One region of the Paenibacillus sp. FSL P4-0338 genome, then DNA from elsewhere that is predicted to be linked to it. Evidence: predicted binding sites of a transcription regulator. Region 1 holds the regulator's gene; the other holds the start of a gene.
The links. Region 1 encodes Rex, which represses fermentation and respiration genes when NADH is low (regulators of the CRP and FNR family bind a similar motif). Its sites were predicted from a motif close to TTGTGAAATATTTCACAA; they were not measured.

Region 1 (11,417 bases):
TGAACAAGATGCTCCAGGAGATCAAAACCGACTATCCTACTGCGGAGGGTGCCCGCCGAAGCGATCTTTTATCCAAGTATAATATGCTCCACCGAATCAGTGATAATGTAATGGATGAGTGGCTGCTCTTCGCCGAGAAGCTGAGCGAGTTCCGGGAACAGGCCGATTTCCAGGGTCCGCCAGAGGAGTTGCCGGAAGAGGAAGCGCCCGAGCTTGGGATGGATGCTTTTGTCAGGGGCCAGGGCTATTACAAGCTGCTGATGTACCGCAAGTGCATTGAACAGTTCAGGGAGGTTACGGCACAATATCCGGATAGCCTCGCTGCCCGCCTGTATCTGGCCATGGCTTATCTGCAGGAAGGTGAAGGCGAGATTGCCTGGGGACATCTGGATCACATGCTGGGCCTGATCCGTGAGGTGAAGCTGAAGGCGATGATCTATAATGCGCTGGGCTGTATCCGTGCTTCCCAGGAACGCTTTAATGAAGCCAGTGAGCTGTTTAGCCTGTCGCTGCTGCATGACCCGGATCTGCCGGAGCCGAATGTGAATCTGGAGGTATGCCGCAGACGGGGCGGGAAGCTGGAGTTTGGCCATCAGCTGGTTTCGCTTTTATAACTTTTTCCCGGTTCCTTTAGGCGATGCGCCCCACCACTTTCTGGGGTGTGCATCGCCTTTTTTCGTAACTTCTGTTATGCTGATAAAGAGTCTCAAGTGAAAGGGAATAGAACTTATAATGAAATTTGCCGTGCTTGATTTTGAAACTACGGGAACCCAATCTGTGGGAGAAATCATCCAGGTTGGCCTTGCCATTATAGAAGAAGACGGGACGATCTCCCGGGTGTATGGTTCCTACGTCAAGCCCGGAGCACCCATTCCTCCTTTTATTACGGGCCTGACCGGAATTACAGACAGTGATGTACAGGATGCGCCAGAGCTTGATGAGATGATGATGGAGCTGGTGCCGCTGCTGGATGATGTCGTCCTCGTCGGACACAATGTAGCGTTTGATTTTCATTTTTTGCAGAATGCGCTGGACCGCTGCGGCTACCTGCCGTTTCAGGGGCGGATTCTGGATACCATCGATTTTCTCAAAATATGCTTTCCCTCGCTGAGCACCTATCAGCTAGGCGCGGTAAGCAGCCACTTCGGCATTACGCATGACCGTCCCCATCAGGCTGACAGTGATGCGCTTGCCACGGCTATTGTGCTGCTTAAATGTCTGGAAGAGCTGCACAGTCTGCCGCTGTTGACTATTCAGCGGCTGAATGAGCTGTTCGCAGACGAAGACAGTGATTTGGCCTGGTATTTCGACGGTCTGCTGCGGGAGCGGGAGATGGAGACCTTTCAGCCGGAAGGAGAGCTGAGCTTCTACCGCCAGCTTGCGCTGGCTGTGGGGGATTGGGCAGAGTTGGCAACGCCCCGGGAGGAAGGAAACGTCAATCCGCTGGAGAATATTACCTTTGAAGAGTATATGGATGAGGTAACGAAGCGGCTGAAGGCTGTTCTTCCACAGTATGAGAGCCGTGAGGCCCAGGAGCTGATGATCCATGAGGTCATTACAGCGCTTGAGAAGGACAAGCATCTGCTGATTGAAGCGGGAACCGGCACCGGCAAGTCGCTGGGTTACCTGCTTCCGGCCATCTACCATAGTGTGAAAAGTGATCAAAAGGTGATGGTCAGCACTCATACCATTAACCTTCAGGACCAGTTGCGTGAGCGGGATATCCCACTCTTAACCAGCGTTGTGCCGTTCCCGTTCAAGGCCTCCATCTTTAAGGGAAGAGGGCACTATTTGTGTCTGCGCAAGTTCGAACATAGAATGAATAAAAAGGACTTTACGAGTCCAAGAGAAGAAGCGCTCACCGCTGCGCAAATGCTTGTCTGGCTGACCCAGACGACGACCGGCGATGATGAGGAGCTTAACTTAAGCGGACGGGGCGGCGATTTCTGGGAGACTGTAGCCAGTGATACCGACTCCTGCCTGGGACGGGCTTGTCCCTGGTTCCGCAAATGCTATTACCACCGGGCCAAGCATGAAGCCGGGATCTCTGATGTGGTGGTCACCAATCACTCCAAGCTGTTCGCAGATGTCAAAGCCGGGCATCAGCTACTTCCGGCTTACGATCATCTTGTGATTGATGAAGCCCATCATCTGGAAGATATTGCCGGCAAGCATCTTGGCATGCAGATGAAATATTTCACATTCGCCCATACCCTCACCCGCCTCTATAAGGATAGCCGGAGCGGGCAGCTGCCTGCCCTCCGCCAGAGTCTGCAGTCTTCGGGCAGTGAGCAGGCTTCCGAATGGAGCGGCGTGATCGACCGGATCTATCCCGATCTGCTGACGGTGAAGGAATCTTGGGATGCGCTCAGCGACCGGCTCTTCAGCCTGCTGCCCGAGCGCAGCGATGCCGGAGCCGGTGAAGCAGGCCAGCTGGTGGCCCGCCTGCAGCCGGGCAAGAAGCCGAAGGATTGGGAGGAGTTGGCGGCCCTTGAGAATACGCTGAACCTCAGTCTGAGCGATATCATCCGCAAGGGTGACAAGATGCTCAGTGAGATGCGTGACACGGACAGCCAATCCTCCTCGGACAGTCTTGTGACCGATATCGGCGGGTTATTTAAGGATCTGGCATCCATTAGAGAGCAGATCCGCTTCTTCATGGGCCTGAACGATGAGAATATCGTGTATTGGCTGGAGGGAAGCGGTAATTATAAAGGCAAGTCGCTGCAAATGTATGCCGTTCCTGTAGATGTCAGTACCCAGCTCAGGGAGCTGTTCTTCGACAAGAAGAAGAGTATTGTCCTGACCTCGGCCACCTTATCCGTGGATAAGTCCTTCCAGTTCATGATCGATAACCTGGGCCTTGGTGAAGCTGCGGAGCAGGGGCGTCTGATGACAGCGCTGCTTCCGTCGCCGTTTAAATACCGGGAGCAGGCTCTGCTGGTCATTCCCCGCGACTTCCCGAGCGTCAAGGGAAGTATAGGGGATGCCCGTTTTGTGGACACGCTTGTTCATTCCCTCGCCGAGACTGCTGTAACTACACGAGGGCGAATGCTGGTGCTGTTCACCTCCTACAAGATGCTGCGCCAGGTCTATGACCCGCTGAAGGAGGCGCTTGCCTCCCAGGATATCGCGGTGCTCGGACAAGGTGTGGAGGGCGGCAGCCGGAGCAAGCTGATCCGCCGCTTCCAGGACAGCCCGGCTTCGGTCCTGCTCGGTACCAGCAGTTTCTGGGAAGGGGTAGATATTCCGGGAGAAGCATTGACCTGCCTGGCGATTGTCAGACTGCCGTTCCAGCCGCCGAATCACCCGCTGGCAGAAGCGAAGTCGGAGCTGCTTCAGGCACAGAAGAAGAACCCGTTCATGAAGCTGTCCGTGCCGCAGGCAGTCATCCGCTTCAAGCAGGGCTTCGGGCGGCTGGTCCGCACGGCGCAGGACCGGGGCATCGTAATTGTGTACGATACTAGAGTAATTGAATCGCATTACGGAAAGTACTTCCTGTATTCACTCCCCGGTCCCAAGATGGAGCATATGCTCACCGAGCAGATGGTCCCGAGAATTGCCGAATGGCTGGAAGACGGCGGGGTTTCCTAATTCATCTGCTATTGCTATTATTAATAAGTCATGATTAACCTGAAGATCCGTTCCCGCCCTGTCCTGCCGATCCGGCAGGCGGGGGGCACGGTTGCTATAATTGAACGGGTATAACACAACTATTAAGGAGGAGAATACATGAAATCGGATAAAATATCGGAGGCCGTCGTGCGCAGGCTCCCAGTGTACCTGCGTTTCCTGAACGATCTCCAAAAACGTGAAATCTCCACAGTCTCTTCTCAGGAGCTGGGCCAGAAGCTTGATCTGAATCCCGCCCAGATCCGTAAGGATTTGGCTTACTTCGGTGATTTTGGCAGGAAGGGTATCGGCTACGATGTATCCTATCTAATTGAGAAGATTCGCCATATCCTGAAGCTTGACCAGCAAATTAATGTTGCACTGGTTGGAGCCGGTAATCTCGGTCATGCCTTGTCTAACTACAACGCTTACTTGAAGGATACGATGAAGATTACTGCGATCTTCGATGCCTACCCGCCGAAGGTGGGCCAGCAGATCAACTCGCTGGTTGTGCAGCCGATGGAGGAGTTAAGCAGCACAATCCGCTCGCAGGGCATCCGCATCGGGATTATTACCGTACCTGACAGCGAAGCCCAGAATGTAGCTGATATTCTTGTGGACTCCGGCATTGAGGCGATTCTGAACTTCGCACCGGTTATTCTCAAGACGCCTGCCAATATCCGGATTCATGCCGCAGATTTCACCACAGATCTGCAGAGCCTGGCCTATTATTTGCATGATGGAAAGGATGAGGCAGAAGATGAGCAGTAAGATCACGATAATCAAGAACGGGCACTTCCTGGTTCCGGGCAGCGACAAGCCGGTTCTAAGCGGGTATATGACCCTGGAGAATGATCTGATTACTTACATAGGTGAAGCTGAGCCGGTAGTGGAGGATGGCGCTCAGGTCGTAGACGGCAGCCGTCTGCTGTTCATGCCGGGTCTGGTCAATACCCATGGGCATACGGCCATGTCACTGCTGCGCGGATACGGCGACGATATGGTGCTTCAGACTTGGCTGCAGGAGAAGATGTGGCCGATGGAAGAGAAATTCACTGGTGATGATGTATATTGGGGAACCTCGTTGTCCGTACTGGAAATGCTGAAGGGCGGCACAACCACCTTCCTCGATATGTATGATCATATGGACCGGGTAGCGGAAGTAACGGAGCAGTCCGGTATTCGTGCGGTGCTGATGCGCGGCGTAATTGGGCTGTGCCCGGAAGAGGTACAGCAAGCAAAGCTCGCTGAGGCGGTTGCTTTTGCCCGTAACTGGCACGGCAAGGCTGACGGCAGAATTACAACTATGCTCTCACCGCACGCTCCGTACACCTGTCCTCCAGAGTTTTTCATGAAGTTTGTGCAGGCTGCCCATGATCTGGACCTGCCGATGCATACCCATATGTCCGAGACGCGCCATGAAGTGGAGCAGAACGTGGCTGACTACGGCCTTCGTCCGGTCGCACATCTGGAGAAGCTGGGGATGTTCACCCGTCCTTCGCTCATTGCCCACGGGGTTCATCTGAACGATGAAGAGATCGGGATTCTGGCCCGCTATAACGTTGGCGTGTCGCATAACCCCGGCAGTAACCTGAAGCTGGCCAGCGGGGTTGCACGTGTTCCTGAGCTGCTGCGAGCCGGGGTTAAGGTCTCCCTGGGTACAGACGGCGCGGCAAGCAACAACAATCTGGATATGTTCGAAGAGATGAGGCTGGCGGCTCTGATCCACAAGGGCGTAAGCGGTGATCCTACAGCGGTACCGGCTCCTGAAGCGCTACTGATGGCCACGGAATACGGGGCTCAGTCTATTTTCCTAAGCGGGGTAGGCCGGCTTGCAGCAGGAATGAAGGCCGACTTCATCGCGCTTGATATTGACCAGCCGCATTTGCTGCCGCATACCGATCTGCTCTCCCATGCCGTCTATTCGGCAAGTGCCAAGGATGTGGAGCATGTATGGGTGAACGGCCAGCAGGTTGTGAAGCATGGACAATGCCTGACACTGGATGAAGAAGCTATCCGCCGCAAAGCACAGGAGACGTTCGAGAGCCTGCTTAAACGGTAATTCAGGAGAACGGGAAAGGAAGCAGCGTTGTGAAGAAGAAGAGGAGAAAATGGATCTGGCTGGGGCTTACCGTGGTGCTGCTCCTTCTGTTCGGATTAAGCCAGTTCTATGCCTACATTATGAAGGACCAGTGGAACGAGCGGAATGAGGCCAAGGAGCTGGCCCGGACGCGTGCCGGACTAACGGAGGTAACCAAGGCTCAGAAATCCGTCTGGAATGAGAATGAGATCTACTGGGTGCTAACCGGCAAAAATGAAGCCGGGACCGATCTGATGGTGTGGGTCCGTTTCACCTTGGAGGGCAAGCCTGCCGGAGGCGACAACGACCTGTATGCTGAAGAGCTGAGCAAAGGCACTTCCGAAGAGAAAATGCGCGGAATCATAGCCGATCAGTTACCGGACGTGAAGATCGAACGGCTGCTGCCCGGTGTATATAACGGGGAATATGCCTGGCAGCTATTTTACAAAAAAGACGGGCGATTCTATTACAACTTCTACCGCTTCAAGGATGGCAGCGCCATCGGTGAGGGGTACAGTTTGCCCAACCGTTAAGCTAAGCGCTCAGCAGAATAACATGCGGGGGAACAGATTATCTGTTCTTCCGTTTTTTTGTATCCATCATGTCGAAAATAATCTGGAACTGTTCTGGGACTGGTGGCAGACGGGGAACTGTGGCTTAATGGAGATATATGGTTTGAGATACATCGATTAATATACTTGAATTGATATACTGATTGTATTCCTCGAATGCTATCGCCAACCTGCATATATGTCTCTCAAGGAGGATGAAGAAATTGGAAGTTTTAGCATATTTGGATCAGGCGGTGGATTTGTTTAAGGAAGAGCTGGGGGATAATCTGTCGGGGATTTATCTGCACGGTTCCCTGGCCATGGGCTGTTTTCAACCGGATTCAAGCGATATTGATCTGCTCATTGTAGTAGAGGACAAGCTCCCCGCAGAGGTCAGTCATAGCCTTGCCGGTCGTATCGTAGCCTTTCATGACAGTCTGCCGAATAAGCGCGGAATTGAACTGTCTATCGTCCTGAAGACATACCTGCATAACTTTGTGTATCCTACGCCATTTGAATTTCACTTTTCAGAAGCTCATTTAGAGCGGTATAGAACCGATAAGAATTATCTGTGCGGCGGCTTTGAGGATGCTGATCTGGCGGCACATTTTGCAGTAGTCTACCATCGCGGGTTTATCTTGTACGGGGAGCCGATACGCGAGGCCTTTGCGCCGGTAGACCAGAGGTACTATCTGGATTCCATTATCAGGGATGTCGATGATGCGCCGCAGAATATTGGGAATGCTCCACTCTATTACACACTGAATCTATGCAGGGTACTCTACTATGTGCAGGAAGGTCATGTCTCTTCCAAGAAGGAAGGCGGGGATTGGGGACTTCAGCATTTGCCGGAACGCTTCCACGGGCTGCTTAGACGGTGTCTTAAGGAATATAGCGGTGCTGGCGCCGAAGGCTATGAACTGGAGCTATTAACTGATTTTGCGGAATATATGATGGCTGAAATTGAGCGTTAGCCGGATGTAGTGTGCGCCGGAATATGAAAGTAGCAGCGGCATTTCAGGATATAAATCTGAGCTGCCGTTTTTTCATGGTTCATGAAACATCCAGAAATTAGTATCAAAAATTTTAAATATATTCACAACTTTATGTAAAATCGTATATACACCTATGATATACTACTACTTGTATCAAGACATGCTTAAGAGCATGTCAGTCTCGGATTGGCGCTAGACACGCTGGCTGGTCTTTATTATAGAGTTAAGCTTGGTCATTATTGAGAGGAGGACGTTTCTTGAAACTTCGTCTTATGCCTGTGCTGCTAACGTCTCTGCTGTCTGCTGCATTATTGTTTGGTGGCTGGTATTCTTACCGTCAATTCGCGGTGCAGGAGCCGCTGCAGAAGCTGGTATCATCCTACCAGGGTGTGAAGGATTCCCATATTACTATTAAACGCAATGAGGTCACTTTGAAACTGGATTTGCAGCCGGGCACGAAATTACGTGAGCTGGTGCAGTATGTATCACGAGAAGGCAGCACCGCTATTGACGGCAGGACCCTTAAGCTGGATGTGGAACAGAAGCCGAGTGAACTGCTGGATGAGTATTGGGATAAAGCGATGTTCTCTGTAGCAGAAGCTATGGAGAGCCGGAAATATACATTGATACCAGCGAAGCTGGACGGACTGAAGGAGCAGGACAGTAAGTACAGCGGCGTTACAGCTACCACAGAGATTGACGACAACAATGTCTATGTAAGCCTGAGCAACGGCACAGAGAGCAAATTCATCATTCTGCCGCGTGCAGCAGCCAAGATGGGAGTGTGGAACAATGCCTAAGTACTGGAAAGAGGTTGTAGCCGGATTTGTTCCGGTCATGCTGATTTTTATGGCTTTTGTGGGAATTAATATCTTTCCTGTAATTATAGCGATGGGCATGGTTGCCGCGCTCCTGTTCATTGCCCATGCCCGCGGCGGTCTGACGGTCAATGCAGGTGCAGATAAGAAGCGTAAGAAGAACGGTCCCTCCAAGCTAACCTTTGAAGAGATCGGCGGACAGGACAATGCCAAGCAGGAGCTGCGTGAAGCGCTGGACTTCCTGATCCGGCATGAAGAAATCAGCAAGTTCGGGATTCGTCCGCTCAAAGGAATTCTGTTAACCGGCCCTCCAGGAACCGGGAAGACGCTGATGGCCAAGGCTGCGGCGCATTACACCGATTCTGTATTTGTAGCTGCTTCAGGCAGTGAATTCGTCGAGATGTATGTCGGCGTCGGTGCCGGACGCGTGCGCGATTTGTTCAAGGATGCCCGTACACGCGCACTCAAGGAGAATAAGCAAAGTGCCATTATTTTCATCGATGAAATTGACGTTATCGGCGGGAAACGCGAAGGCGGACAGCAGCGTGAATACGATCAGACCCTCAATCAGCTGCTGACGGAGATGGACGGGATTTATAACAATGATACCCCGCGCATTCTGCTGGTAGCCGCAACGAACCGCAAGGAGATGCTTGATTCTGCGCTGCTGCGCCCGGGGCGTTTTGACCGCCATATTCAGGTGGATATGCCTGACAAGAAGGGCCGCAAGTCGATTCTCGACCTGCATGCCAAGAACAAGCCGCTGCATGACACCGTGAATCTGGATAAAATCGCCGAAGAAGCTTACGGCTTCTCGGGTGCGCAGCTGGAGAGCGTGATGAATGAAGCCGCGATCTACATGATGCGCGAGAATCTGACCCTGGTGGAGCAGCGTCATCTGTCGATGGCGATCGACAAGGTCATGATGGGTGAGAAGACCGACCGTGAGACCAACCATGAAGAGAAGAAGAGGGTAGCGATCCATGAGCTTGGACATGCTATTATGGCTGAGCTGCTGCGCCCCGGAAGCGTTAGTCAGGTAACACTGACCCCGCGCGGCCAGGCTCTAGGGTATGTCCGGCATAATCCGCAGACCGAGCAGTATCTGTACACGAAGGATTACCTGGAGAACCAGATCATGATTGCCCTGGGCGGAGCGGCTGCCGAAGAGATGTATTACGGAGGACGCAGTACCGGTTCCCGTGGAGACTTCGATCAGGCGCTGAATATCGTAGAGACCATGATGAAGTCAGGGCTCACCTCGCTCGGCATTGCGAATCTGCAAATGGTTACCACTGAAGAATTAATGAAGGAAAATAGTAAAATACTGGACGAGTTGATGATCCGCACGAATGACCTGCTGGAGAAACAGAAAAATATATTTGATTACTCTCTTGACATTTTAATGAAGGAAGAAGTTCTCTCCGGAGAGCAATTTCGTTGTCAATTTCGTGACAGTGTCCTTTTACCGGCATAATTCTTTATGCCGGTTATTTTTTTTTACTTTTCAGACATGCTAAGATATCATTATATGTCGGGCTACTTATTTTTTTCGACAGACAAGGTACAATACAGAAGTATAGATACCTGAAAGGATGGAGACTTTTACATGAATTTTAAGAAGATCGGTGTCATCGGCGGAGGCACAATGGGACAAGGGATTGCCGAAATGCTGGCAGCCAAGGGCCTGGATGTCATGCTGGTGGAAAAAACTGCAGAACGGTTGAACTACTCCTACGAAATGATCGAGACCAGTCTCGACAAGCAGCTGGAGAAATGGGCGATTACCCAGGCGGAGAAGAAGCTGATCCTGGCCCGTATCCAGAAGGTTACACACTTCGCTGAACTGAGCTCATGCGATATGGTCATTGAGACCATCGTTGAAGATCTGGAAGCCAAGCAAAAGGTATTCAATCAGCTCGATCAGGTGTGTCCGAGCCACATTATTCTTGCCAGCAACACGTCAACGCTTAGCTTGACTGAGCTTGCAAGCTCTACAATGTATCCGGAACGCGTTATCGGCATGCACTTCATACACCCTGTAGGTAAGGTGGATCTGGTTGAAATCGTGCGCGGTCTGAAAACCTCGGACAGCACATTTGAAGATACCAAAGCCTTTGTCGATGAGATTGTTGAGAAAAAAGGCGTTATGATCTACGAATCCCCCGGATTTGTATCTTCACGCCTCATTTGCCTGTTCATTAACGAGGCTATGCATGTGCTCCAGGAAGGGGTTGCCTCCCCTGAAGATATTGATGATGCTATGCGCATCGGCTACCAGTTCCAGAACGGGCCGCTTGAAATGGCAGACCGCTTCGGTCTGGATTCCGTTCTTGCCGCACTGGAGAACATGTTCCGTGAATACGGCGAGCTTAAGTACCGTCCTTCGACCATTCTCAAGAAGATGGTGCGTGCAGGACAACTGGGTGCGAAATCGGGCGAAGGCTTCTTCAAGTATGACAAGGATGGTGACCGTATATGAATATCTTAGTAATTAACTCCGGCAGTTCCTCATTGAAATACCAGTTGTACAATATGACAGATGAATCTGTACTCGCCAAAGGGCTGGTAGAACGTATCGGTATGGATTCCTCCATTCTGAACCACAAGCCGACCGGCAAGCAGGAAGTAACCGAAGTAAGCGAAATTCTGGAGCACAATACGGCAATCCGTAAAGTGCTTGCTTGTTTGACAGACAAAGAGCATGGCGTTATCGCATCCACCGATGAGATTAATGCAGTGGGCCACCGTGTAGTGCACGGGGGGGAATTCTTCAAATCCTCCGCGCTGGTCGATGCCGATGCGAAGACCAAGATCCGCCAGCTGTTCGACCTTGCGCCGCTGCATAACCCGGCTGCGATGATGGGGATTACCGCATCCGAGAATAATATGCCCGGTGTGCCGCAGGTCGTTGTGTTCGATACCGCCTTCCACCAGACGATGCCTGAGAAGGCTTATATGTATGCCATTCCGAGAGTGCTTTACAACAAATACAAAGTACGCCGTTATGGCGCGCACGGAACCTCCCATGATTTCGTCAGTAAAGCAGCTGCTGATTATCTGGACCGTCCGCTTGGCGAGCTTAAGATTATCACCTGCCACATCGGCAACGGTGCCAGTGTAACTGCAGTGGACGGCGGAATTTCAGTTGACACTTCGATGGGGATGACTCCGCTGGAAGGCCTGATGATGGGTACGCGCAGTGGCGACCTTGACCCGGCAATTGTTCCTTATGTGATGAACAAGGAAGAGCTGTCCGTCGGTGAAGTGAACTCCATGCTGAACAAGCACAGCGGACTTCTGGCCATCTCTGGCGTGAGCAGTGACATGCGTGATATTATTGACGGTGCGGAGAAAGGCG
Region 2 (11,417 bases), on a different contig from region 1:
GTCACGCAGCTGAGAGTAGATTCCGATGATCTCCGGCATCGGCATGCGGACCAGACCGCTGGATGAAGGGGCGACGAACTCCTTGACGCCGTCCACCACGGGAGCGGCTCCTTCCTGGAAGCCCCAGGCGGCTGTACTTCTGCGGCTGTACTCTGTGTACACGCCCTTGCCGACAAAGCAGGCAATCTCTGGACGGTATTCCTCCAGTTTGGCCCGCAGGAGCTCGCGGCCCTTGGCGTACTCCTCCCGGGTGATATCTTCAGCGCCTACGGTGGGGCGGGCGACGATGTTGGTGAAGCCATACCCCAGCTTCAGCAGTTCCCCGTCCTCGGAGGCCTCGTATAACCGCGGCGTCAGTCCGGACTTATGCAGTATGCGCCAGAAGTTATTGCGCGGATTGGCATAATGATGACCTAGCTCGCCGGAGCGGATGCTGGGATTGAAGCCGATGAAGACAATCTGCAGTCCATGATCCAGATGATCCCTTACCTCTTCCATGTTCGTTCCTCCTTACACTGGCCGCATTATTTTGCAGACCCTAATCTAATATACCCATGCTTCGGACTCAGGTACAACTGAAGCAGAAGCAGAGAACATAACACTGGCACTGACCTGGCACCGGCACTAACTTCCCAATACAACAAAGAAATCCCCCCGCAAAGGATATGCATCCGTTAACGAGGGGAACAGACCGTTGATTTACTGTAATAGATTAAACTGACTAAGGAAGAAGAGCCTTCAGCGCCGGAGACATCTCCTGCTCATCCAGCGAAATATAACTAGATGAATCATTCTTATACACTATCTTCACCGCATATCCTCCCTCTCTGCGGTTGTAATTGCGGCGATGCTCCAGAATACCGTTAATGAGCGTCTTGTCTGTGACCATGACCGCCCGTTTCTCGCTGCGGGCTAACTCCAGACGGGTCTCGGGATCATACATCCGCCCGGGTGGCAGCTTATTGTGATTCATATCCCTGAACATCTCGGCGGACACGACATCCGCTACGGTAATTTTGACTTTATCCGCATATCCCTCCTGCTCCAGCCAAGCCCCTAATTCATGGTAGGTAGGATACCAGCTATAAGTGTATTGAGCCTGAAACCCGTTCTGATCCGGTTTTTGAATAACCTGAATGGAAGCCCGTGACCGCTGATCCGAGACCTGATCCTTATAGGACATATTCAGCAGCTCACGGATCAGGATGTCCTTGAACTCCTTCACCTCTTGCGGATCGGAAATACTGAAGGCCTTATCCAGATTGCTCATCCGGATACTTTCTATGTTCTTGTTCATCCGGGAGATCTGATATCGCTCACGTTTGTAGTCCGCATGTCCCATGACCGCCTTCAACTCCGGCTCGAAGCCCGCTGACGGAACCAGATAGGTCCGCATGAGCGTCCCTCCGCTCTTCAGCTGGTATGATAGCGTGAAAGGATGGCGGGGGAGATATACATAATCCCACATGGCCTGCCCCTGATCAGGCTTGGCTGTTACGACAGCATGGTGCAATGCCGTTACAGCTTCAATATATTTCGCGTCCTTGGAATAGATATCAACCTCCTCCGCAGGTGCAGCGCTCTGAGCGCCGAATGGGCGTTGCATCAGGTCTGCATAATTACCACCGGCGAATACTGCACTCACCTTCCCGGAGGCCGGAACCCGGGTCTCATATCCGGTCAAGCCGGATACAGGAACATAGAGCAGCAACCCAAGCAGGATACTATATACTGCCAATTCAAGCGGCAGCTTGCGGCTCAGGATATGCCAGGTTTTGCGGAGAACCATCTCTACGAGAATATAACCGATTACCCCTCCGGCGACGACACTGCCGACGATCCAGCCTGTTCCCTGCTTGATACTGCCGAAGTAGCTGAGCGCAAGCAGCATACTGCAGAGCATCACCCCTGCTTTGAATAGCGGGTCGAAATAGGTGAAGGCCATTGCCTGTCCAGCCTTCTCACTGTGGCGCTTACGGTATAGCACGAAGGAGAGCGTTAAAAAGGCTGCAAACAGTAGAGCATACACCCATAGCTCTGTAGGACTAAATGGGCTATAAGACATATCTGCAATCCGCAGCATCGGCGCCCAATCCTTCAGGGATTCCCTCGATCCTATACTATCCGGGTACCCATACAAATATCTGTTCAGATGCATATCTATAAACATTAACATTGCCGCAGGGAGGACTAACAGAATGAGGGTCACCACTCCCTGCAGAATGGTCTGCCCCGTGCATATCCCGACAAACATCGTGAACGCGAACAGGAACAGGGTCAGCACAGTAAGGGTCAGACACCACTGCCAGACCTCCGCTCCGTGATAGATATACATATTGCTCTCCAGCGGGCGGACCAGCATCGTAACCACACTTGTAATCCAGATGGGCGGCAGCAGCAGAAGCAGACCGCTCAGCGTATAGGAAGACAGCAGATGCGAGCGGCGCAGCGGGAGGCTGTGCATCAGATCGGAGGAGCCTTTGGACTGTAGATAACGGGACAGGAACAATCCGGTGATGATCGGAAAAGGAATAAGGATTACCGGAATGTCCATGCCAAGATCGAATAGTCCCTCTAATACGACAGGCTCTTTTAGCCCTTCTCCATTAATGAACAGTTGCAGCGGGAGTATGAATAAGAGTGCTAGTGTGTACAAAATTCCAATCCAGCCATACTGGCGCAGGTTCTGGCGGATAATGCTGCTGTTACAGAATAATCGGCTGCGCGTCATAACCGGCATCCCCCATTTCATAGATAAAGATTTCCTCAAGCGTCAGCGGAAGCAGGTCATACACATACGGGTCATAGACATGAAAAGCCTGACTGATCCGCTCCCGCTCTCCTTTTACAATGTACAGGCTAACGCTTCCCCGCTGCTCCTGATGGAGGATCTGCAGCTTGGATTCCAGCGCCGCCGCATGACGTACGTCACGGAAAGCGACCTGAATCTTGTGCGTGTCGGCCTTCAGATCGTCCAGATCCTTCTCCACCAGCATCCGGCCCTCATGCATAATGCCGACATGGTCGCACAGATCCTCAATCTCGCGCAGATTATGCGAGGAGATCAGCACGGTAAGCTCGCGCTCGGCGACTTCCTGGAACAGCAGATTCTTGATCTGGCGGCGCATCACCGGGTCCAGGCCGTCGATCGGCTCATCCATAATCAGCGCATCCGGCTTGCAGCTAAGCGCCAGCAGGAAGGCGGCCTGCCGCTGCATCCCTTTGGAGAAGCGGCTGAGTCTGCGCCGGGGATCGAGCCGGAACACTGTAACCAACTCCTCGTATCTTTTTTGACTCCACCCTGTATAGATTGAGCGGTAGAATTCCGCCATACTTTTCATCGTAGCCTGCGGGAAGAAGTACGGGCTGTCCGGCATGAAGAACAGACTTCGCTTGACCTCCGGTGATTCATAGACGGGCTGCCCGCCTACCTTGACACTCCCTGTATCTGGACGATAGATGCCCACAAGCATCTTCAGGAGCGTGGTTTTGCCTGCTCCGTTAGATCCCAGCAATCCGTAGATGGCCCCTTTGGGTACCGTCAGCGAGAGGCCGTTCACAGCCTTTTCCTCCTGAAAAATCTTGTTCACTCCGCGTATCTCAATCATGGCTGCTCTCCTCTCTTCTCATATCCAGCGCCTGGCGGTACAGGGAACTGATTTCCGTCTCCGTGAACCCAAGGTAGACTGCTTCTGCCATCAGCCGCAGCAGTTCTTCCTTCAGCTCTGCCCGTTTGCTCTCACTTTGGCCCTGCTGCAGCGCGGCTACGAAGTTGCCCTTGCCCTGCAGCGAATAGATATACCCCTCACGCTCAAGCTCCCGGTAGGCTTTCTGAATCGTATTGGGATTGACTGTAAGCTGCGAGGATAACGCCCGCACCGAAGGCAGCTGTTCATCCGCCCGCAGAATACCATGCATAATCAACTCTTTCACCTTGTCGGTCAGCTGCTCATAGATCGGCTTGCGGCTGCGTACATCCAACTCGAACATGACAGTCCTCCTTTCTTCGGACCTGTGATCCGGCTGTTCAACTGTGTTAACTGTACTACTATTATTAATACAGATAAGAATTAATGTCAATCATTAACTTTTACTCTGTCTAGTTCCAGCGTATCACGCAAATAACCCCCACCTGCCTGCCCTGGACAGATGGGGGTTATGATTGCTTAGTGGGACTCTTCTATTGAACATGAACGCTGCTGCTACGCCGCTGTCTGCGTTCATCGCTGAACAGGGCAGCGCCTATACCCGGGAGGAGCAGGTAGCCTGCGAACTTATAGGTCTGACTAAACGCATCCACAGCCGCCTGTTGCTGTCTTATTGCCACGGTCCCGGCCTCTGCGTCTGCGGAGTTCGCCGCGCTCAGCTCCCGGGTTGTATTATGCTGGAGCACAGTGACGATGATAGCCACGCCGAGTACACTCCCCAGCGCCTTCGCCATATTAGTCACTCCCGAAGCTATGCCCACCTTGTCTTCAGGAACGACCCGGATCGCCGATGACATCACTGGTGCCATCGAGAGCCCCACGCCAAAGCCGGTCACTGCAAGCCGTAGCATCACCGCACCCAGCGTAGAGTCGGCCTCAAGTCCGCTCATGGAATAGGTGGCACCGCCAATCAGCACCATTCCCGCTGCGGCGAACAGACTGCTGCCGTATTTCGCAGACAGCGGCCCGGATACAGCCGAGCTGGCGATGGAGCCTAAGGCCATAGTTGAGAGGACCAGCCCTGCCCTCAGCTCCGACACCCCCATCACCCGGGTCAGATAAAAGGAGGTCAGCAGCGAAATATTCATCAGCGCCGCCCCCAGCACGATCATCGATACCGAGGTACTGTTGAAGGCCCTGATCTTCAGCAGGGACAGGGGCAGCATCGGCTCCTTCCCCTTAGACTGCGTAAGAAAAAAGAACACCAAACACAGCACCCCCGCAGCCATCAGTCCCAGGAACGGGCGCGAGCTCCAGCCGTAATCCTGCACTTTAATCAGGGCATATGTAATGCAGAACATCCCGCCTGTAATCCCCAGCATTCCGCCATAGTCTATGGACCGCCCTGCTGAATCATCCCGTGACTCCTGAATGAACATAGCGGTCAGCCCTATACTCAGCAGCCCAAGCGGTACGTTCACAAAAAAAATCCACTCCCAGCTCAGCTTCTGTGTCAGTATTCCGCCAAGTGCCGGACCGCTTGCCGCAGCCACTCCCGAGACGGCTCCCCATATGCCTATAATCAGCCCGTGCATTTCTTTGGGGAAGGTGGTGGTGCTTAGCGGAATTGTAACCGGCACAATAATGGCTCCCGCCAAGCCTTGAATGACCCTGAACAGAATCAGCATGCCAAGTGAAGTGGAGAGTCCGGCAAGCAGAGAGCTCAGTGTGAACACCCCCACGCCAATGAGGAATACCTTCTTCCGTCCGAATTGATCGGCCAGACGCGAGGCAGTCAGGATGAATACGGCAAATGCCAGGTTATAGCCGTTCATCACCCAGGATACCTGCGACACACTCCCCCCGAACTGGCGGGTCATCTCCGGCAGGGCAATATTAATAATGGTTGTATCCAGCAGCGCCATGAAAAAGCCCAGCACAATCGCCGTAAAGGATAAAGCTCTGCGCATCCCAATCCCCATATCGATCATCTCCTGAAATATGAAATAGAGTTCATATTCAGATTATATGAACCCTAGTTCATATTTGTCAATCAAAAAATGAACTCCGGTTCAACTTTTATTGACAGCGCAAAACCACTCCACTACAATCTGTACTATGAGGGGGACCTTACGATATGGGTGAAACAGAGGACAAGATTAGAACTCCGCAGCAGGAGCGCAGTATACGAACGAAGGAAGCCATTATCCGGGCCGCGATGCAGCTATTCTCGGACAAGGGTTTCTATCAGACGAATACGAAGGAGATTGCAGCGGCAGCCGGGGTCTCGACCGGGAGCTTCTACTCCTATTTTGTGGATAAAAGGTCCGTATTTATTGAGGTGCTCCACATGTACGGGGATGAGCTGATGGCCGAGGTCGAGCGGTCGATGGCAGAGATTAATTTCAATACGATTGAACGTACGGACCTGATCCTGCATCTGATAGACACGCTTCTGCTCGCGCATAAGGCATTTATCGGGTACCATAAGGATCTGAATATTATGTATCACAGCGATGAGGCTATCAAGCAGCTGATGGATGCCCAGTACGAGTCCGGCCGGCTCAAGACGCTGACCTATCTTCAGATGGGACAGGATGAACTGAAGACCGAAGATACGGAGGCAGCTTCGATCATTGTGTTCGAGTCAGTGAGCGCGATTGTAGACTTTATCTCCTTCTCGCCGCAGCGGATCGCTGTGGACCGGCTGAAGTCAGAGCTGGTTCATATGCTGGTGCAATATCTGTATAAGTAACAACTGCCTTTTCTCTATACATTTCCTCAAAAAAAGAGCAAGCCTGCAGGTACCCCGCAGCTTGCTCTTTCTTTATTGACCCTTGCGGATCAGCGTTTATCCTTCCAGAAATTGAGCGGCTCCATATCCTTCGTAATGAGCTTGAAGGTATAGCCTTCCTTCTTCAGCTTCTCCAGAATACGCGGCAGCACCTTGAGTGTAGCCTTCTGGTCATGCATCAGAATTACCGGATTCGTCTTGGACGCCTTCAGCTTATTCACCTGATCCATCACGGTGTTATAGATTCTGTCGCTGTTCTGTTTGTATTTCCAGTCATAGGAATCCACGTTCCAGTCCCAGAGATGGTATCCCTGCGTCAGGACTTTATCGCGGAAGGACTTGGTGAAATAGGGCTTGCTTCCGTATGGCGTACGGATCAGTGGGGTGCTTACTCCCGTCAGCTTCTTCAATGTTGCATTGGCCCCTGACATCTCGGCAAGCGCCGCTGCAGGAGAGGCATAGAACTTCTCCTTGCGGTGGGTCACACCATGCAGCGCTAAGCCATAGCCTTCCTTAGCAATCCGCTTTACCTGGGCGGGATGCTCATTCATGTTGTTCCCCAGCATGAAGAAGGTCGCCTGTACGTCATATTTGTGCAGGATATCCAGCAACTCACCAGTCGTCGCTGACGGGCCATCGTCGAAGGTCAGGTATACGGTCCGGCCCGGCTTGCCCGGCTCAGTGGGTGTAACGGGAGTGGCAGGAGTCACTGGAGCCACTGGAGCCTTCGGCTTCAGGTCGGCAGCATATTTATCGGTAAACACTGCATCGGTAAGCTGCGCCGAGCCGTCCTTCACACGAAGTAAATATTTATCTCCCGCGTAGGAAATGCTATACCCGAGGTACCCGCTAACCTTCAGCGGAGCCATGAGTTTGCCGTCCTGCACGAAAGTGCTCATAGGCACAGTAGTGCCATCCTTAAGCACGGCACCTCCGTCCTTGCTCAGCAGGGTAAGCGAACCCGTTCCGCCGGCTACTTGAATTCCGTCCGTCATTCCGGTAAGGGTCCATTTCAGCTCATCCGCAAGTGCACACAGCGGTACATAATAGGTGCCTTTTACGGAAACAGCTTCAACCTTACTTAATTTATCGTTGACTCCGAGCTTAAGAATAGCGCTATCACCTTTAGCATTAGCCGGGACCTGCACAAGCCCCATGATTAGGAATAAAGACATGAATAAGAGCAGAATTTTCTTGATACGCACAGCAGCAGTCTCCAATCTATGTATATTTATCTATTACTTTATCATATATACTTTCAACGTAATTTGAGAGATTGTAACCGGAAGCTAAAAAATTGTTACTCTTGTGCAATGATAAATGAGGGTTCGCCAACATTTTCAGAAAGCACGCAAATCTCGTCGAATGCTGTCACAGCAAGCGTTACACGGTTAAATCAGCGGTTTTTGGCGCAGAATAATTGTGACAATATTAATAACAATATCGATATTTTGAACAAAAATTGAACAACCTTAAAATTAGCTAAAGTGCGCCACTACAGTGATCTTTATCATACCCTTAGGGAGTTGTAACAATTTGATCACACATATTTAACTTGTTCGCCATTTTTAAGGTCTTTTTTATACTTTTATACAAAATATGTATTTTGCATTATGGGTAAGTAGTTCTTACTATAGATACAGATCAATGTACTCCCGTTAATGAACGGCGAATGAAAAGTAGTATTGAAGGAAGGAGTTCTATATGAAAAAAAAGGGACCGTTATACGCTTTGTTTTTAAGCCTGATCCTTCTCCTGCCGGGATGCAGCTCAATCGCTGTTTTGAACCCGAAGGGGCCGTCTGCAAGGACGTTATCTGACACCATCTTGCTCTCTATTCTTGTAATGCTCGGGGTTCTGGCTGTTGTCTACATTCTGTATATCTTTGTACTGGTGAAATATCGTGCGAAGAAGAGTAATGAGGGCTACATCCCTGAACATGAGGAAGGCAACAAGGTACTGGAGGCCATCTGGATTATCATTCCGATTATCATCGTAGCCTTCCTGTCCGTTGTTACCGTCAAGACGACTAACGAAGTGGAGAATGTGGCTGCGGACTATCAAGATCAGACTCCGCTGGTCATCTATGCTTCCTCTTCCAACTGGAAATGGCATTTCAGCTACCCTGAGGAAGGGATCGAGACGGTTAACTACGTGAATATGCCGGTGCATCGTGCGGTAGAATTCAGAATGTACTCATTCGGCACCATTACCAGTCTCTGGATTCCACAGCTTGCCGGCCAAAAGTACGCCATGAGCGACATGCTGACAACGCTTCATCTCTCCGCTGATACAGAAGGCTCTTATATCGGAAAGAACGCTAACTTCAGCGGTAAAGGCTTCGCCCACATGGAATTCGAAGCGCTTGTCCTGAGTAACAAGGGTTACGAGGACTGGGTGAAGGAAGTGAAGGAAACTGCGCCTAAGCTGACTGAGGAAGAATTCAAGGGCCTGCTGGCCACGGATTATCTCGGACGCAAAACGTATTCCTCCACCCATCTGGAGTTCAGCCCGCCTCCTGGAGACCACGGCGAGCATATGAGCGGCGGCGGCAAGGAGATGGATATGGACAACGGCAATCAGGAGCATCAGGATAACAAAGAGCTTCATCCTTCTCCAGAGCCGTCCAGCGGAACGGAATTCGATAGTAAGCCTGATCCTGAATTGGACCAGCCGCTGCCAACCTCAGCTGTAGATGAAAGCACACATGAAGGACACTAGCTCTCTTGCGAGCTTAATGCAACACACTGAAAGGAGCTACCCTAATGGATTTGGACAAATTTAAGGTTCACGGCGAACCCTTGATATACGGGGCCATGATCAGTATTGCACTGGCAACCATCGGGATTCTCGTAGGGCTTACCTATTTCAAGAAATGGGGCTATCTGTGGCGCGAATGGCTGACTACGGTTGACCACAAAAAAATCGGGATCATGTACATCCTCGCCGCGCTGCTGATGCTGTTCCGCGGCGGTGTAGATGCAATGATGATGCGTCTGCAGACGGCTGCGCCGGAAATGAAATTCCTCGATGCACAGCATTACAATGAGGTCTTCACCACCCATGGTCTGATCATGATTCTCTTCATGGCCATGCCGTTCATCATCGGTCTGATGAACGTAATCATTCCACTGCAGATCGGTGCACGGGACGTTGCCTTCCCGCGGCTGAACGCCGTCAGCTTCTGGCTCTTCTTCATGGGCGCCATGCTGCTGAACATTTCGTTCGTCATCGGCGGCTCGCCGGATGCGGGCTGGTCAGCGTACTTCCCGCTGGCGAGTCTTGAATTCAGCCCGACCGTAGGGAACAACTACTACTCTCTGGCTCTGCAAATATCCGGTATCGGTACGCTGATCACCGGGGTTAACTTTATCGTAACAATTCTCAAAATGCGCGCACCAGGCATGACGCTGATGAAGATGCCGATGTTCACCTGGTCCGTACTGATCACCAACGTTATTATTGTCTTTGCTTTCCCGGTTCTTACCGTAGCGCTGGCGATGATGATGTTCGACCGCCTCTTCGGCTCCCAGTTCTTCACGATGGCCAACGGCGGGATGGATATGCTCTGGGCCAACCTGTTCTGGGTCTGGGGACATCCGGAGGTCTATATCGTAATCCTTCCGGCGTTCGGTATTTATAGTGAGATTATCGCCACCTTCTCGAAGAAGAACCTGTACGGCTATACCTCCATGGTATTCAGTATGCTGATCATCTCGCTCCTGTCCTTCCTCGTATGGGCGCACCATTTCTATACGATGGGTCAAGGTGCCATGGTCAACAGCTTCTTCTCGATAACAACGATGGCCATAGCAGTACCTACCGGGGTCAAAATATTCAACTGGCTATTCACCCTGCGAAAGGGCAGGATTACCTTCACGACCCCGATGCTGTATACTCTAGCCTTTATCCCGATCTTTACGATCGGCGGGGTAACGGGCGTCATGCTGGCGATGGCCAGCGCCGATTACCAGTATCACAACACGATGTTCCTGGTTGCGCATTTCCACTACGTGCTGATTCCGGGTGCTGTGTTCGCCGTCATCGCCGGGTTCCACTATTGGTTCCCTAAAGTGTTCGGCTTCCGCCTGAACGAACGGCTGGGCAAGCATGCCTTCTGGTGGATCATCATTTCCTTTAACGTAACCTTCTTCCCAATGTTCTTCCTGGGACTGATGGGAATGACACGCCGTCTGTACACTTACTCTAAGGAATCAGGCTTCGGTCCGCTCAATATGCTAAGCTTCGTCGGGGCTGTCGGTCTCGCCATCGGCTTCGTGATCCTGGTCTACAATATTTACTGGAGTACCCGCTACATGCCAAGAGATACAACAAACGATCCTTGGGATGGCCGGACGCTCGAATGGGCTACGCATAGCCCGATTCCGCTCTACAACTTTGCGATTGTGCCTAAGGTTGAGACGCGTGATGCTCTATGGTCTGCGAAGCAGGAGAATATCCCGCTGTATACAGACACCAAATACACCAAGATTCATATGCCAAGCAATACCGGCAAGCCGTTCATATTGGGTGTAGTCTTCTTCTTCCTTGGCTTCTTCCTGGTATTCAGCATGTGGATTCCGGCGATTGTTGCCGGAATTGGAATCCTGGTCGTGCTGGCCTTCATGTCCTTCGATAAGGACCAAGGCTACTACATTCCTGTAGAAGAGGTTATAGCTACAGAAAAGAAACTGATGCGGGGTGAGACTGTATGAAAATAGATGCGTCCAAGCCGCTCGAATATTCAACGGAAGAGAACAGTAACAAGATCTTCGGCTTCTGGGTCTTTCTCGGAGCCGAGATCCCTCTCTTCGCTACGCTGTTCACTGTATATTTCGTAATGGTTAACCGCTATGCCAGCGGACCGAGCGGCAGCGAGCTGTTCGAGATCGGCCCGGTGCTGATGGAGACCTTCCTCCTGCTGTCGAGTTCCTTCACTATCGGTCTGGCTGTCCATGCCATGCGGCATGGCTACA

Region 2: the regulator Rex is predicted to act here: its motif matches at 7,862-7,879, upstream of qoxA (cytochrome aa3 quinol oxidase subunit II).

What each region holds. Positions count from the first base shown of each region.
Region 1 covers NZ_JBBOCG010000001.1:2,553,976-2,565,392, reverse strand. The annotation lists gene MKZ07_RS11325 (hypothetical protein) at 1-614, shown strand, start outside; gene dinG (ATP-dependent DNA helicase DinG) at 733-3,594, shown strand; gene MKZ07_RS11315 (redox-sensing transcriptional repressor Rex) at 3,733-4,383, shown strand; gene MKZ07_RS11310 (amidohydrolase) at 4,373-5,674, shown strand; gene MKZ07_RS11305 (cell wall elongation regulator TseB-like domain-containing protein) at 5,704-6,225, shown strand; gene MKZ07_RS11300 (aminoglycoside adenylyltransferase domain-containing protein) at 6,459-7,217, shown strand; gene MKZ07_RS11295 (hypothetical protein) at 7,496-8,038, shown strand; gene MKZ07_RS11290 (AAA family ATPase) at 8,031-9,533, shown strand; gene MKZ07_RS11285 (3-hydroxyacyl-CoA dehydrogenase family protein) at 9,666-10,538, shown strand; gene MKZ07_RS11280 (acetate/propionate family kinase) at 10,535-11,417, shown strand, end outside.
Region 2 covers NZ_JBBOCG010000002.1:1,019,266-1,030,682, reverse strand. The annotation lists gene MKZ07_RS28440 (mismatch-specific DNA-glycosylase) at 1-498, opposite strand, end outside; gene MKZ07_RS28435 (hypothetical protein) at 722-2,752, opposite strand; gene MKZ07_RS28430 (ABC transporter ATP-binding protein) at 2,706-3,608, opposite strand; gene MKZ07_RS28425 (GntR family transcriptional regulator) at 3,601-3,990, opposite strand; gene MKZ07_RS28420 (MFS transporter) at 4,181-5,629, opposite strand; gene MKZ07_RS28415 (TetR/AcrR family transcriptional regulator) at 5,785-6,402, shown strand; gene MKZ07_RS28410 (polysaccharide deacetylase family protein) at 6,492-7,646, opposite strand; gene qoxA (cytochrome aa3 quinol oxidase subunit II) at 8,146-9,162, shown strand; gene qoxB (cytochrome aa3 quinol oxidase subunit I) at 9,207-11,156, shown strand; gene qoxC (cytochrome aa3 quinol oxidase subunit III) at 11,153-11,417, shown strand, end outside.